Regions from separate parts of the Solibacillus sp. FSL K6-4121 genome, predicted to be linked through region 2. Evidence: riboswitches for the same ligand, from Rfam matches in the RefSeq annotation. Region 2 holds a riboswitch; the other holds the start of a gene.
What was found. A riboswitch is a leader RNA that binds a small molecule or an ion and turns the genes downstream of it on or off. The one in region 2 is predicted to bind FMN.

Region 1 (5,391 bases), 780 kb from region 2:
GTATGGCGCATACTCAAACCAGGAGTTTAGAGAAATCACTTGTGTCATTAACCGTATGGAAGAAAGTAAAATAAAGGCCATCATTCGTGAGGTCGATCCTAAAGCTTTCGTTACTGTTTATGAAGTAGTCGAAGTAAGTGGCGGGACATTCCAAAAGCGAAACATCCATTAATAAAAATAAGTAAAAGGATGAATTAAAAGCATATGCTTTCAATTCATCCTTTTTTGATTCATGTTATTGATTACCTACAGCATTACTTTTGTCGTTAACCGGAATGCATAATCCAATCACTACCCCAATTACTGCAGGTACGATCCACCCCAAGCCTATCGAATAGAGCGGCAAATACTGTGCATAAATTTCAGAAACTGTTGTAAAAGCACTCATTTCAAATGCCGGGACATTATTGATCAATGCATTATAGCCATCGATAACACTAATAAAGAATGTAAATAAAATAGCTGTCGCAAAAACTGATTGTTTATAACCAAACAACGGTCCGAAAAGCGCTAAAATAATTAAGACAATTGCCAAAGGATATAAGAACATTAACACTGGTACTGCATATGTAATAATATTCGTTAATCCGACATTTGCAATCACAAACGATACAATACATAGCAATACAACAAATGCTTTATAGCTCACTTTTGGAAATACTTCATGGAAAAATTCGCTACATGACGTAATCAGCCCAATACTTGTTTTGAGGCAGGCAAGTACAATAATAATAGCCAATAAAATCGCACCGTACGAGCCAAAGTAATAATCTGCTACAGCTGCAAAAATTTGACCGCCATTCTCATAAGTCCCTATCGCCGTTACACTCGATGAACCCATATAAGTAATGAGACCGTAAATTAGCATCATAAGAGCCATCGCAAAGATACCTGATTTCCAAGTCGCTTTTGCAATTTCCTTTTTATCGGTAATACCCGTTCGCTTAATGGCATGTATCACAACAATACCGAATGCTAGTGAAGCAAGTGCATCCATCGTATTGTAACCTTCTTTAAACCCTGTCATAAACGCTTCATTTATATATGCCCCAGCAGGCTCGACAAAATTACCCATAGGCGAAAATAAACTAATTCCGATTAATACAAACAGAAAAACTAAAAATGCCGGCGTTAAATATTTGCCGATAATATCCATAATTTTCGCTGGATTTAATGAAAAGTAAAATACGATAGCAAAAAATACAAAACTAAACACTGCAAGCCATAATGTGATTTGTGATGGATCGATGAAAGGTTCGAAACCAACTACAAAAGGTACCGTAGCAGTACGAGGAATGGCAAAAAACGGTCCAATCGTTAAATACAATGCCAATGCAAATAGCAAACCAAATACCGGGTGTACTTTACTTGCTAAATCACGCAATCCATTACTTCCAGATAAACCAATTGCAAGAATACCTAAAAACGGCAGTCCTATTGCCGTTACTAAAAAGCCAATTAATGCAAGCCAATAATTCGTACCTGCTAATTGTCCCATTTGAATCGGGAAGATTAAATTTCCCGCACCAAAAAACATACCGAACAGCATTGTGCCAATAACTGCGTATGTTGAAAATGGTATTTTTTTCTCCATCGTCATCTCTCCTAAAGAAGTCATATCATGTTGGTCTTTTGACGAAATAGCCCGATTTTTCACAACAATGTACATTATGATAACAGTGAATTACTTTGAATTCAATAGCAATAATTATTCCCATATAACTTTAGACACATAGCCTAACAATCTATCAACAAATAAAAAGGAGTTATGTCATAAAATTAATTGTACATGACATAACTCCTCACTGTTTATTAAGTTAAGCTAAATATTGTCTGCGCTGTTGTTCAATCCATACACGCATTGAACGATAAATCATTGTCACGACAACTAGCATCATAATTCCTTTAACAATATTAAATGGTAAAATACCCAATACTATTGTTTCATACATATCATATTCAAAGCCTAGTAGATACGTATACATCGGCAGGAACGCTACGTAGTTTAATATAGCCATTCCCAACGACATTACTACTGTTGAAACGACTAAGCCTGAAATCAACCCTTTTGCGGAAGGGAATTTTTTATAAATATAGTAAGCTGGTAAAATGAATAATACGCCTGTTGCAAAGTTTGCCATGTGACCAACCGGAATTCCTTCTGGCGCCCCTGTATAAATCCAATCAAGTACATTCTTTACCAATTCAACAAGAATGCCCGCGACAGGTCCCATTGTAATCGCCGCTATTAATGCAGGTACATCACTAAAATCAATCTGCAAAAATACAGGAAACCAAGGTAATGGGAAGTTCAGTAACATTAAAATGAACGAAATCCCACTTAACATTGCGATTGTTACAAATGACCGTAACTTCAAAGTTCTCTTTTGCATAGAAATCTCTCCTCTTTGCTGATTCCATCTCGCAAGAAGAAAGGACGTATCAAATCATTCATGAAAAAACCCTTATGCAAAAAAGAGCATAAGGGAGAAATAGGCACACTTAAATAAAAGTCTACTCATACATTTGTAGTAACTTTCCTTAAATTTATGTATACGAAAGATATTTCGCTCATAATTAAGGAAATTATTAATGGTACTACAAAGCACGACATTTTCATAAAATGACGACCGTACCTTCACCTTCTCCCATCCAGACTATACTGTCGGCTTTGGAATCACACCAAATCCTGCACACAAAAGTGGCTCGCGGGCTCGAAAAGTTTTCTGTAACGTCCTCCAAGTTAATGGTCAGAGGTTACAACTTTAATTACCGCCGGTCGGGAATTACACCCTGCCCCGAAGATGAATCAATATGAAATTATGCAACAAAATACTTGTTACAATTTCTATTATATATATAAAAACGGAATTGTAAAGACCATTGCTTACAATTCCGAGTAAATTTATTTGAATTGTTTAAAAATTATAGAATAGGATATTTCCCGCAACTGGCTTCTCCAAAGGCTTCGTAAAGTCAAAACCACTCCAATTTTCTTGCACAATTTGTTCAAATTTAATTTGTTTATCGAAACTAGCAGCTGTTAATAATAACCCTTCGATCATACGCATCACTTGAGCGGGATCATATTGTTCCAAATCAAGCGCTTGGTCGAATGTTACTGTTACAATTTCCCCTTCATCTTCTACTGTTAACGAAACTCCAGGTAAAATGACTGTTCGATATATATCATTGGCTTCAGTTGTCATATTATTTATCGCATCCGTTACGTTTGGAAAGGTCATTCGGAAGTTAGGACTTAAATAAACTGCCCCATCCCTCATTTGATACATAAAATAATTATATTGTGTTTGTTCACTTTTCAATGGTATTGACTGCCCCATTTCGCCAACATGATCAAAATAAGCGATTTTTCCATTAGTATCTTCAATTTGTACTTCTTCATACGAATTGCCAAATGTATCTACAAGTGAACCGAAATAATTGGATAATGTAGCCGAACTTGTGTCATATCCGTGGTCCTCAGGTAATGTGTGAATAAGTTTATTTCCTTCTTCACGCAATTCGCCTTTTAACGGATGATACTCATTAAATCCAAGCATTTGCTCATCCAGCAATGGACTAAACGTTTTATAAAGCTCCAATGCTGTCGGTTTATCCGTGCCAAGCTTATCAACAACAACTTCATTAGGAATTAAAATACTCACAGGAACACTTTCTGCATCGTCCCCAGCAAGACCAATTTTGAATAATGTCACTCCTTCAAGCTGGCTTTCATAAATTAAAGTTTGTTGTCCTTGTGTATCCATTGAAAAGTTGGAAATTGTCGCGGATTCACTTTTTGAAGTTGCATCTCCAGCCCTACTCATTTTGGCACTTTCTTCCGATTCTGTAGTCGCCATATCAAATGTATTTTCCATAGAGATAGACTGATCATTTCCTAAAAACTGTGCACCAATCAAAACTATAATAAATAAGGAAGCGATAGATACTAGAAGCGGCGCCCAGCGAATCCCTTTTTGAGTAGGCTGTTGTATTTGAGGCGGCTCTTCACTAAATGCTCCTTCATCCTTTAAACGATTAAATATTTCATCCTTTGTCCGATGATCGGTTACTTTTGGGGCCTGTTTTAGAAGTTGCTCCAGGTTCTCCTCATCCCAACGCTCCTTTTTCATAATGAATTCGCCTCCTTTCCATCTTGAGCTTCCAATAACTGTCTTAAATTTTTTAATGCCCGGTGCTGCGTCGTTTTTACCTTACCTGGGGTCCATCCTAATATATCAGCCGTTTCCTGTATTGAAAGTTCCTGAAGATAGCGCATAATAATCACCATCTTCTGATCTCCCGAGCATCGTTCCAATGCTAGCAGTAATCGGCTTAGTTCATCGTTTAGTTCCATTGACTGTTCTGGTGAAGGGACAGAGCTTACAAGCTGCTCTGTTTCCCAATCAAATGCGGTAAATGCATGCTTATCCCGAACCTGTTTCTTTCTGAAATAGTCAATTGCCACATTTTTTGCAATTGAGAAAAGCCACGTTTTTTCAGAGCTTTTTCCTTCAAAGCGTTCATACGATTTCAGTACACGTACATACACTTCATGGGAAAGATCCTCCGCCGCTGTACGATTTTTTACTAAATAAAACAGAAAATTAAAAACATCCTGATGATACATATCGTATAATCGATGGAATATGGACTGTTGCACCCATCCCACCTCCGTTCTAATAATTTGTCGTTTTCAAACAGTAAAAGTTACAATACCCTGTAATATTATATGAATAGCTTGTTAAAAATAAAAGTTTATCACTTTGAGAACAAAATGATAAACTTTTCCTACTACAATTTCTTAAGTTAGTGGTAAATAAAATGTAAAGATTGTTCCTTGCTGTTCCACACTATCTACAGAAATCGTACCGTTATGTGCTTCTACTATATTTTTTGTTATTGCTAACCCTAAGCCTGTTCCACCTTTTGAACGCGTCCGTGCTTTATCCGCTTTATAAAAACGTTCAAATACGTATGGTAAGTCATCTTGTGGTATACCTTGGCCAGTGTCGCTCACTTGAACCTTAGCAAATTTCTGTTCATTTGTTATCGATACTGTAACTGAGCCTTCAGCCGGTGTATGACGGATTGCATTATCGATTAAATTCGTTAACACTTGCTCAATTCGGTCTTCATCAATCGGGATAAGCGCATCCTCCGAAAAGTCAGTTTCAAAAAGAAGATGTACATGATTTTCTTTAGCTGTCTGATCAAACTTATGCGTCATACGTTCGATTACCGACACTAATGGGACGTTATCTTTATAAAGACTCATATGACCTGACTCCATTCGTGCCAAATCCAATAAATCCGTAACGAGTCGGCTCATCCGTTGGGACTCATCATAAATAATGCGAATCATATCAGTGCGTTCCTCTTCTGTTG
Region 2 (5,391 bases):
AGGCATGGTACATTTCATTTTTAATCATATACTGTGCAATTTTATCATGTGTGTCAATCGCATTATCAAGCTCACGACGTAACAGCTTCTTCACAGAAGGTGTTGCTGTTTCTGTAATAGCTACCGCTAAACTTCTGACTGCAGCTTTCGATGTAAGCAGTAAATCTGTCGCAATTGCCATATCATCAATGATCGATACATTTAGCTCTTCAGTTTGAGTTTCTGATTTTTTTGTCGCCATTTTTTTCACCTCACGTATTATTTACTTGCGTCAGCAAGCACTTTTTTTAAATCTTTAATTGCTTTTACTGAAAGCTCCAAATCCTCTTCAAGAATTTCTTTTAACTTTTTGTCCTGTACAAGATCAACAAACAATTTCCCTTTTGTCACACAATTCGTTTTAAAAATCAGTACTTCATGGACTTCAAGTTGCTCATGTAAAGCTAGTTCCTTTTTAGCGGCCATTATAATACCTCCTCTTTCATAAAGTGTTCACAGTTATTTACCCAACTTACATAAAAATAATCACTATGGATTGATGAAGCTATGTAAGAAATGTATAAAAGAAAAAAGGGCTTTTCGAAAATTTGAATGAATCTTTTCCGAAAAGCCCTTTTATTTATGAAACTAAAACATCTTATTTAAATTCGCCATTTCTATAGCAGACATTGCACTGTCATAGCCTTTATTCCCCGCCTTTGTCCCTGCACGTTCAATCGCCTGCTCGATATTTTCAGTTGTGACAATCCCGAAAATAACCGGTACCCCTGTATCCAAGCCCGCTTTGGCAATGCCTTTAGCTGCTTCATTGCATACGTAATCATAATGCGTTGTTGATCCGCGAATGACTGTACCTAACCCGATTACTGCATCATACTTATTGGCTTCTGCCATTTTCTTTGCAATAAAGGGTACTTCAAATGCACCTGGTACCCAGGCAGTATCAATATTATCTTCATTTACACCGTGTCTTTTTAATCCATCAATTGCACCGCTTAATAATTTATCATTAATAAATTCATTGAACCGACCGACAACGATTCCGATTTTTAAATCTGTACCTACTAATTGTGCTTCAAAAGTTTTACCCATTTTATCTGCTCCTTCTTATACAACCATTGTGTTTATTTTTATATATTGAACTAAATCTTCTATCGTAATAAATTTCAGCTGATGTTTTAGTGCGAGTTTTTCAAGCTGTGGCATCCGCGCCATTGAACCATCTTCATTCATAATTTCGCAGATGACCGCGGCTTCCATCGACCCGCATAATTTTGCAAGATCTACCCCTGCCTCAGTATGACCACGGCGCTCTATTACGCCTCCTTGTTTTGCAATGAGAGGAAAAACATGTCCAGGACGGTGGAAATGTTCCGGCTTCGCTGCTGGATCAAGTAATGCCAAGATCGTTGCTGAACGTTCAAATGCACTGATTCCTGTCGTTGTATGAATATGATCGATACTAATCGTAAAAGCCGTTTGATATGTATCTGTATTACTTTGGACCATTGGATGAAGACATAGTTTTTCAGCGATGGCTGGAGATATAGGTGTACATATTAATCCTCTGCCATGAAGGGCCATAAAGTTAATATTTTCCGGTGTTGCAAATTCACCCAAAACGAGAAAGTCACCCTCGTTTTCACGATGTTCATCGTCGGCAACAATAATAATTTCACCATTTTTTAATGCTTGAATTGCTTCGTCTATCGTATTCATCTTTTCCCACTCCTTTAAAACCCTGTACGTTGCAGTAATTCCTTTGTAATCGTACTTGCCGTTTGATTTTGTAAATGTTTTTTCACATATTTCCCGATCAAATCTATTTCAATATTCACAACATCCCCGGCCTTTTTATAGCCCAACACAGTCTGTTCGTAAGTATGAGGGATTAAGGAAATGGTAACGAGTGTATCTGTCATATTAAAAATCGTTAAGCTTATGCCATCGACTGTAATAGAACCTCTTTCGATACACTGTGCAACTAAAGTACGGTCCATCGCTAAATCTACATAAACCGCGTTTGCAACAGGTCTTTTCCGCTGTATGATTGCGACACCATCAACATGGCCAGATACAATATGTCCGCCAAAACGGCCATTCGCCAGCATTGCCCGTTCCAAATTGACATGCATACCTACAGTCAATTGTTGCAGGCTTGTTGCTTTAACAGTTTCAGGCATCACATCCGCTAAAAATGAATTGGACGTAAATTGTTTCACTGTTAAACAAACTCCATTCACCGCAATGCTGTCTCCAAGCTTTACATCTTCTAAAATTTTACTTGCGCGAATGGCTAATTCCATCGTTTGTGTGGACTGACTAATCTGCTCCACAGTTCCTAACTCTTCAATAATTCCTGTAAACATCCTACTCACCTCTTTTTAAAAGTAAAAAAAGAACCCCGATTGAATTCGGAGTTCGATGAGAGGGAAATTTAGCAGCATCAAATAAGCCTTTTGAACACATATTTCAAAAAACGCATGACATTGCTTCCTTCTCCCATCCAGACTATACTGTCGGCTTTGGACTTGCACCAAATCCTGCACACAAAAGTGGCTCACGGGCTTAGAGTAAACTCATCACCGTCGATTGGGAATTTCACCCGACCCCGAAGGAAATTCATATAAAATTATCAATAAAAAAATCCCATCACTTGGCGCGACGGGAAAAGTGTATAGCAAAAAAGCACATTTTAAATCGAATTTTCAAAAATGCGTTGCTATTCCTTCTCCCATCCAGACTATACTGTCGGCTTTGGACTTGCACCAAATCCTGCACGCAAAAAGCGGCTCACGGGCTTAGAGATAAACTCATCACCGTCGATTGGGAATTTCACCCGACCCCGAAGGAAATTATTTTATTTGAAAATTATTGTAACATAGATTTTTTAGAATACTAATAGTCATTTCGGACCTTCTTGCTTCCATAAGTATCATTCCATTTACCTCTGCTAACTTGCTATTTTGTTAATTAAAATGAAACTTTTAAGGTGGGCATCCGTATATAAAAATATCCAGAATTTTTTAAAAACTAGGAAAAGAAAAGGTGTCTATAATGAAAAACATTGTCAATATAGCATATTCGTATCATAACTCAAATAAAGGTATAACAAGGATATGGACTACTTTACCGATGGATCATCCTGACGTGATTTGTACTCATTCTCCTGAAGAAAAAGTAATTGATGACGGGAACAATGAACTCTTTTATTTTACTTTAAAAGAAAATGAACAGTTTCAAATGAATTATTCCATCGATACGTATAAACAAAACGAACAAAAAATACTTACGAATAAAGAAAAGGCATTTTATTTACGCAGCGGCACACTTGTTGTTGTGGATGAACAGATGAGGAATCTAGCACATGAAATAACGGCTGGCGCTGTATCGACAATGGAAAAAGCGAAGGCAATTTTCCATTATGTAGTCAATCATTTTAAATATATGTACCCGCCTAAGGGGAGAGGCATCAAGTCTTTTTTAGAGGCGAAGCAAGGTGATTGTGGCGAGTATGCTTTTATGTTTTCTTCCCTTTGCCGTTCTATTGGTATCCCGTGCCGATCCCTTGTAGGCAGTTGGGCAAACAGCAAGATGAATGCACATGTGTGGAACGAATTTTTTGACGAACAAACGGGCTGGATTCCGGTTGATTGCAGCATGGCCTATATTCAAAAGAAGAAAAAAACTCAATTTTTATTCAGTAATGTTCGAACATTAAAATGGACCGCATACTTCGGGCAATTAGAACAGCAGCGAGTTGTTTTTTCCAATGATGCAGAGCTGTATCTTTCCCCTAAATATAATGATCTGGATAAACAAACTATAGTCGATTCGAAATATCCTCCCATCGTGCCTTTTCAAATTGACGGTCAGCCTTTTTATTGGGGCTACGAGGCAGTAAAAGGATGTGTACCATACATGCAGCCGATCTACGTGCGGTTTGACCAGGAAAATTTATCGATAAAACCTAATAAAAATCAGCATAATTATTTAGGTCAATGGAAAATTACAGAAACCGGCGCTCTAGGGTTCTTTTCAAAATTAAAAAGCTTTTCCTATTTCGTTTTCTTTATTTCCATAATATTTAGCTTTCTGTTAAGCAGTCCTTTCTTTTCTGCATTAACAGCTGGTTCGGTTATTGTTATATGTATTTCATTTATAGCCAGAAGAGAAAGAGCATTATTTTACACGGTTGTTGCACTGTACTTTTTATTGCCTTTAATCTCTAATTTATCAAAATTAGTTTAATTGCATTGCAGTATTGTAAATAACTTCTCTATCTATTTTCTTAATTTTCATTCAATTTCTCAGGAAATAAAATAATCCATTTTATTACAATTGGGTTTATAATTGATTCATCACCATAAGTTGGGGATGACAAAATGCCGCCTCGCGATAGCGCAAGCGGCTGATTGGTTGTTTTTCACCTTATAACGAGGGCAAAATTTTGGGATGGGTGGGCCTCGCAAACGGCAATAAAGGCAGTGATAAAGACACGTATCTGTGGCTTTAGCGCTGTCTTGCCGTAGCCCACCAATCAAGTGGAATTTTATTAGAGAATAATTGTAATTACATTTGATATATATGGAGGATTCTATGGCAAAAAAAACACAGTCGAATAAAAATTCTATTTTACTTGAGTTGCTATTTTATGCGGCATTACCCTATATTATTTGGAATTTTGGTAGGGAACCTTTAGGGGATTATGTTGCCATGCTGCTTTCAACCGTTCCTGGTATTGTTTATACCCTTTACCGATTTATTGTGGATAGACAATTTAATATAACGGGGTTATTTATTTTAGGTTCGATGCTAATTGGTACAACTGTGGATTTACTGTCAGGTTCAGCAGAGCAAATGATTATTAACGGAATTTATTTAGGACTTTTTTATACATTTATATATTTTATTCTGTTCGTTGTGAAGCGTCCTTTTACATTATATATCGCGGTTGATTTTGCGTATTTGCAGGGCTATGACCGAAAAGACAGCAAAACTTTATTTTTTCAAAAGGGTATTTTCCAATGGTTCCAAATCATCCAAGCGGTGTTTATTATTCGAGGTCTTGTTATGGCAGGATTAACGGCATTTCTGCTAAATAAATATGGTATCGACGGATATGGGGACATGCTCATCTATAAAAAAGTAGCGGGCTGGGTATTTTCCATTATCGTAATGGGACTTTTCTTTAATATAAATAACGTTATACAAAAACATGCAAAACAATCTCAGGAAAACAAGCAACCGGAGACAGAAAGTTCGGAAGTAGTAACGGAATCAGTATAGCAAAATGAGGAGTGAAGAAATTGAGCCATTCTACAAAGGTAAGTGAATGTCCAAAATGCGGTTCGACGGAATTAGGAAAAGGCCAGCACAGTGGTCATAGTG

Region 1: linked by a shared signal. The riboswitch ahead of MHH95_RS09915 (ECF transporter S component) and the one ahead of ribE (riboflavin synthase) in region 2 are both predicted to bind FMN.

Annotation. Positions count from the first base shown of each region.
Region 1 is NZ_JBBOCS010000002.1:92,902-98,292, reverse strand. Features, by position in the region: gene MHH95_RS09925 (YitT family protein) at 1-172, shown strand, start outside; gene brnQ (branched-chain amino acid transport system II carrier protein) at 236-1,594, opposite strand; gene MHH95_RS09915 (ECF transporter S component) at 1,818-2,393, opposite strand; FMN riboswitch at 2,637-2,810, opposite strand; gene MHH95_RS09910 (hypothetical protein) at 2,919-4,136, opposite strand; gene sigX (RNA polymerase sigma factor SigX) at 4,133-4,666, opposite strand; gene MHH95_RS09900 (ATP-binding protein) at 4,808-5,391, opposite strand, start outside.
Region 2 is NZ_JBBOCS010000002.1:876,058-881,448, forward strand. Features, by position in the region: gene MHH95_RS13785 (spore coat protein) at 1-241, opposite strand, end outside; gene MHH95_RS13790 (spore coat protein) at 259-465, opposite strand; gene ribH (6,7-dimethyl-8-ribityllumazine synthase) at 628-1,092, opposite strand; gene ribB (3,4-dihydroxy-2-butanone-4-phosphate synthase) at 1,108-1,719, opposite strand; gene ribE (riboflavin synthase) at 1,734-2,369, opposite strand; FMN riboswitch at 2,491-2,623, opposite strand; FMN riboswitch at 2,723-2,857, opposite strand; gene MHH95_RS13810 (transglutaminase-like domain-containing protein) at 3,058-4,251, shown strand; gene MHH95_RS13815 (VC0807 family protein) at 4,600-5,289, shown strand; gene MHH95_RS13820 (transcription initiation factor TFIIIB) at 5,310-5,391, shown strand, end outside.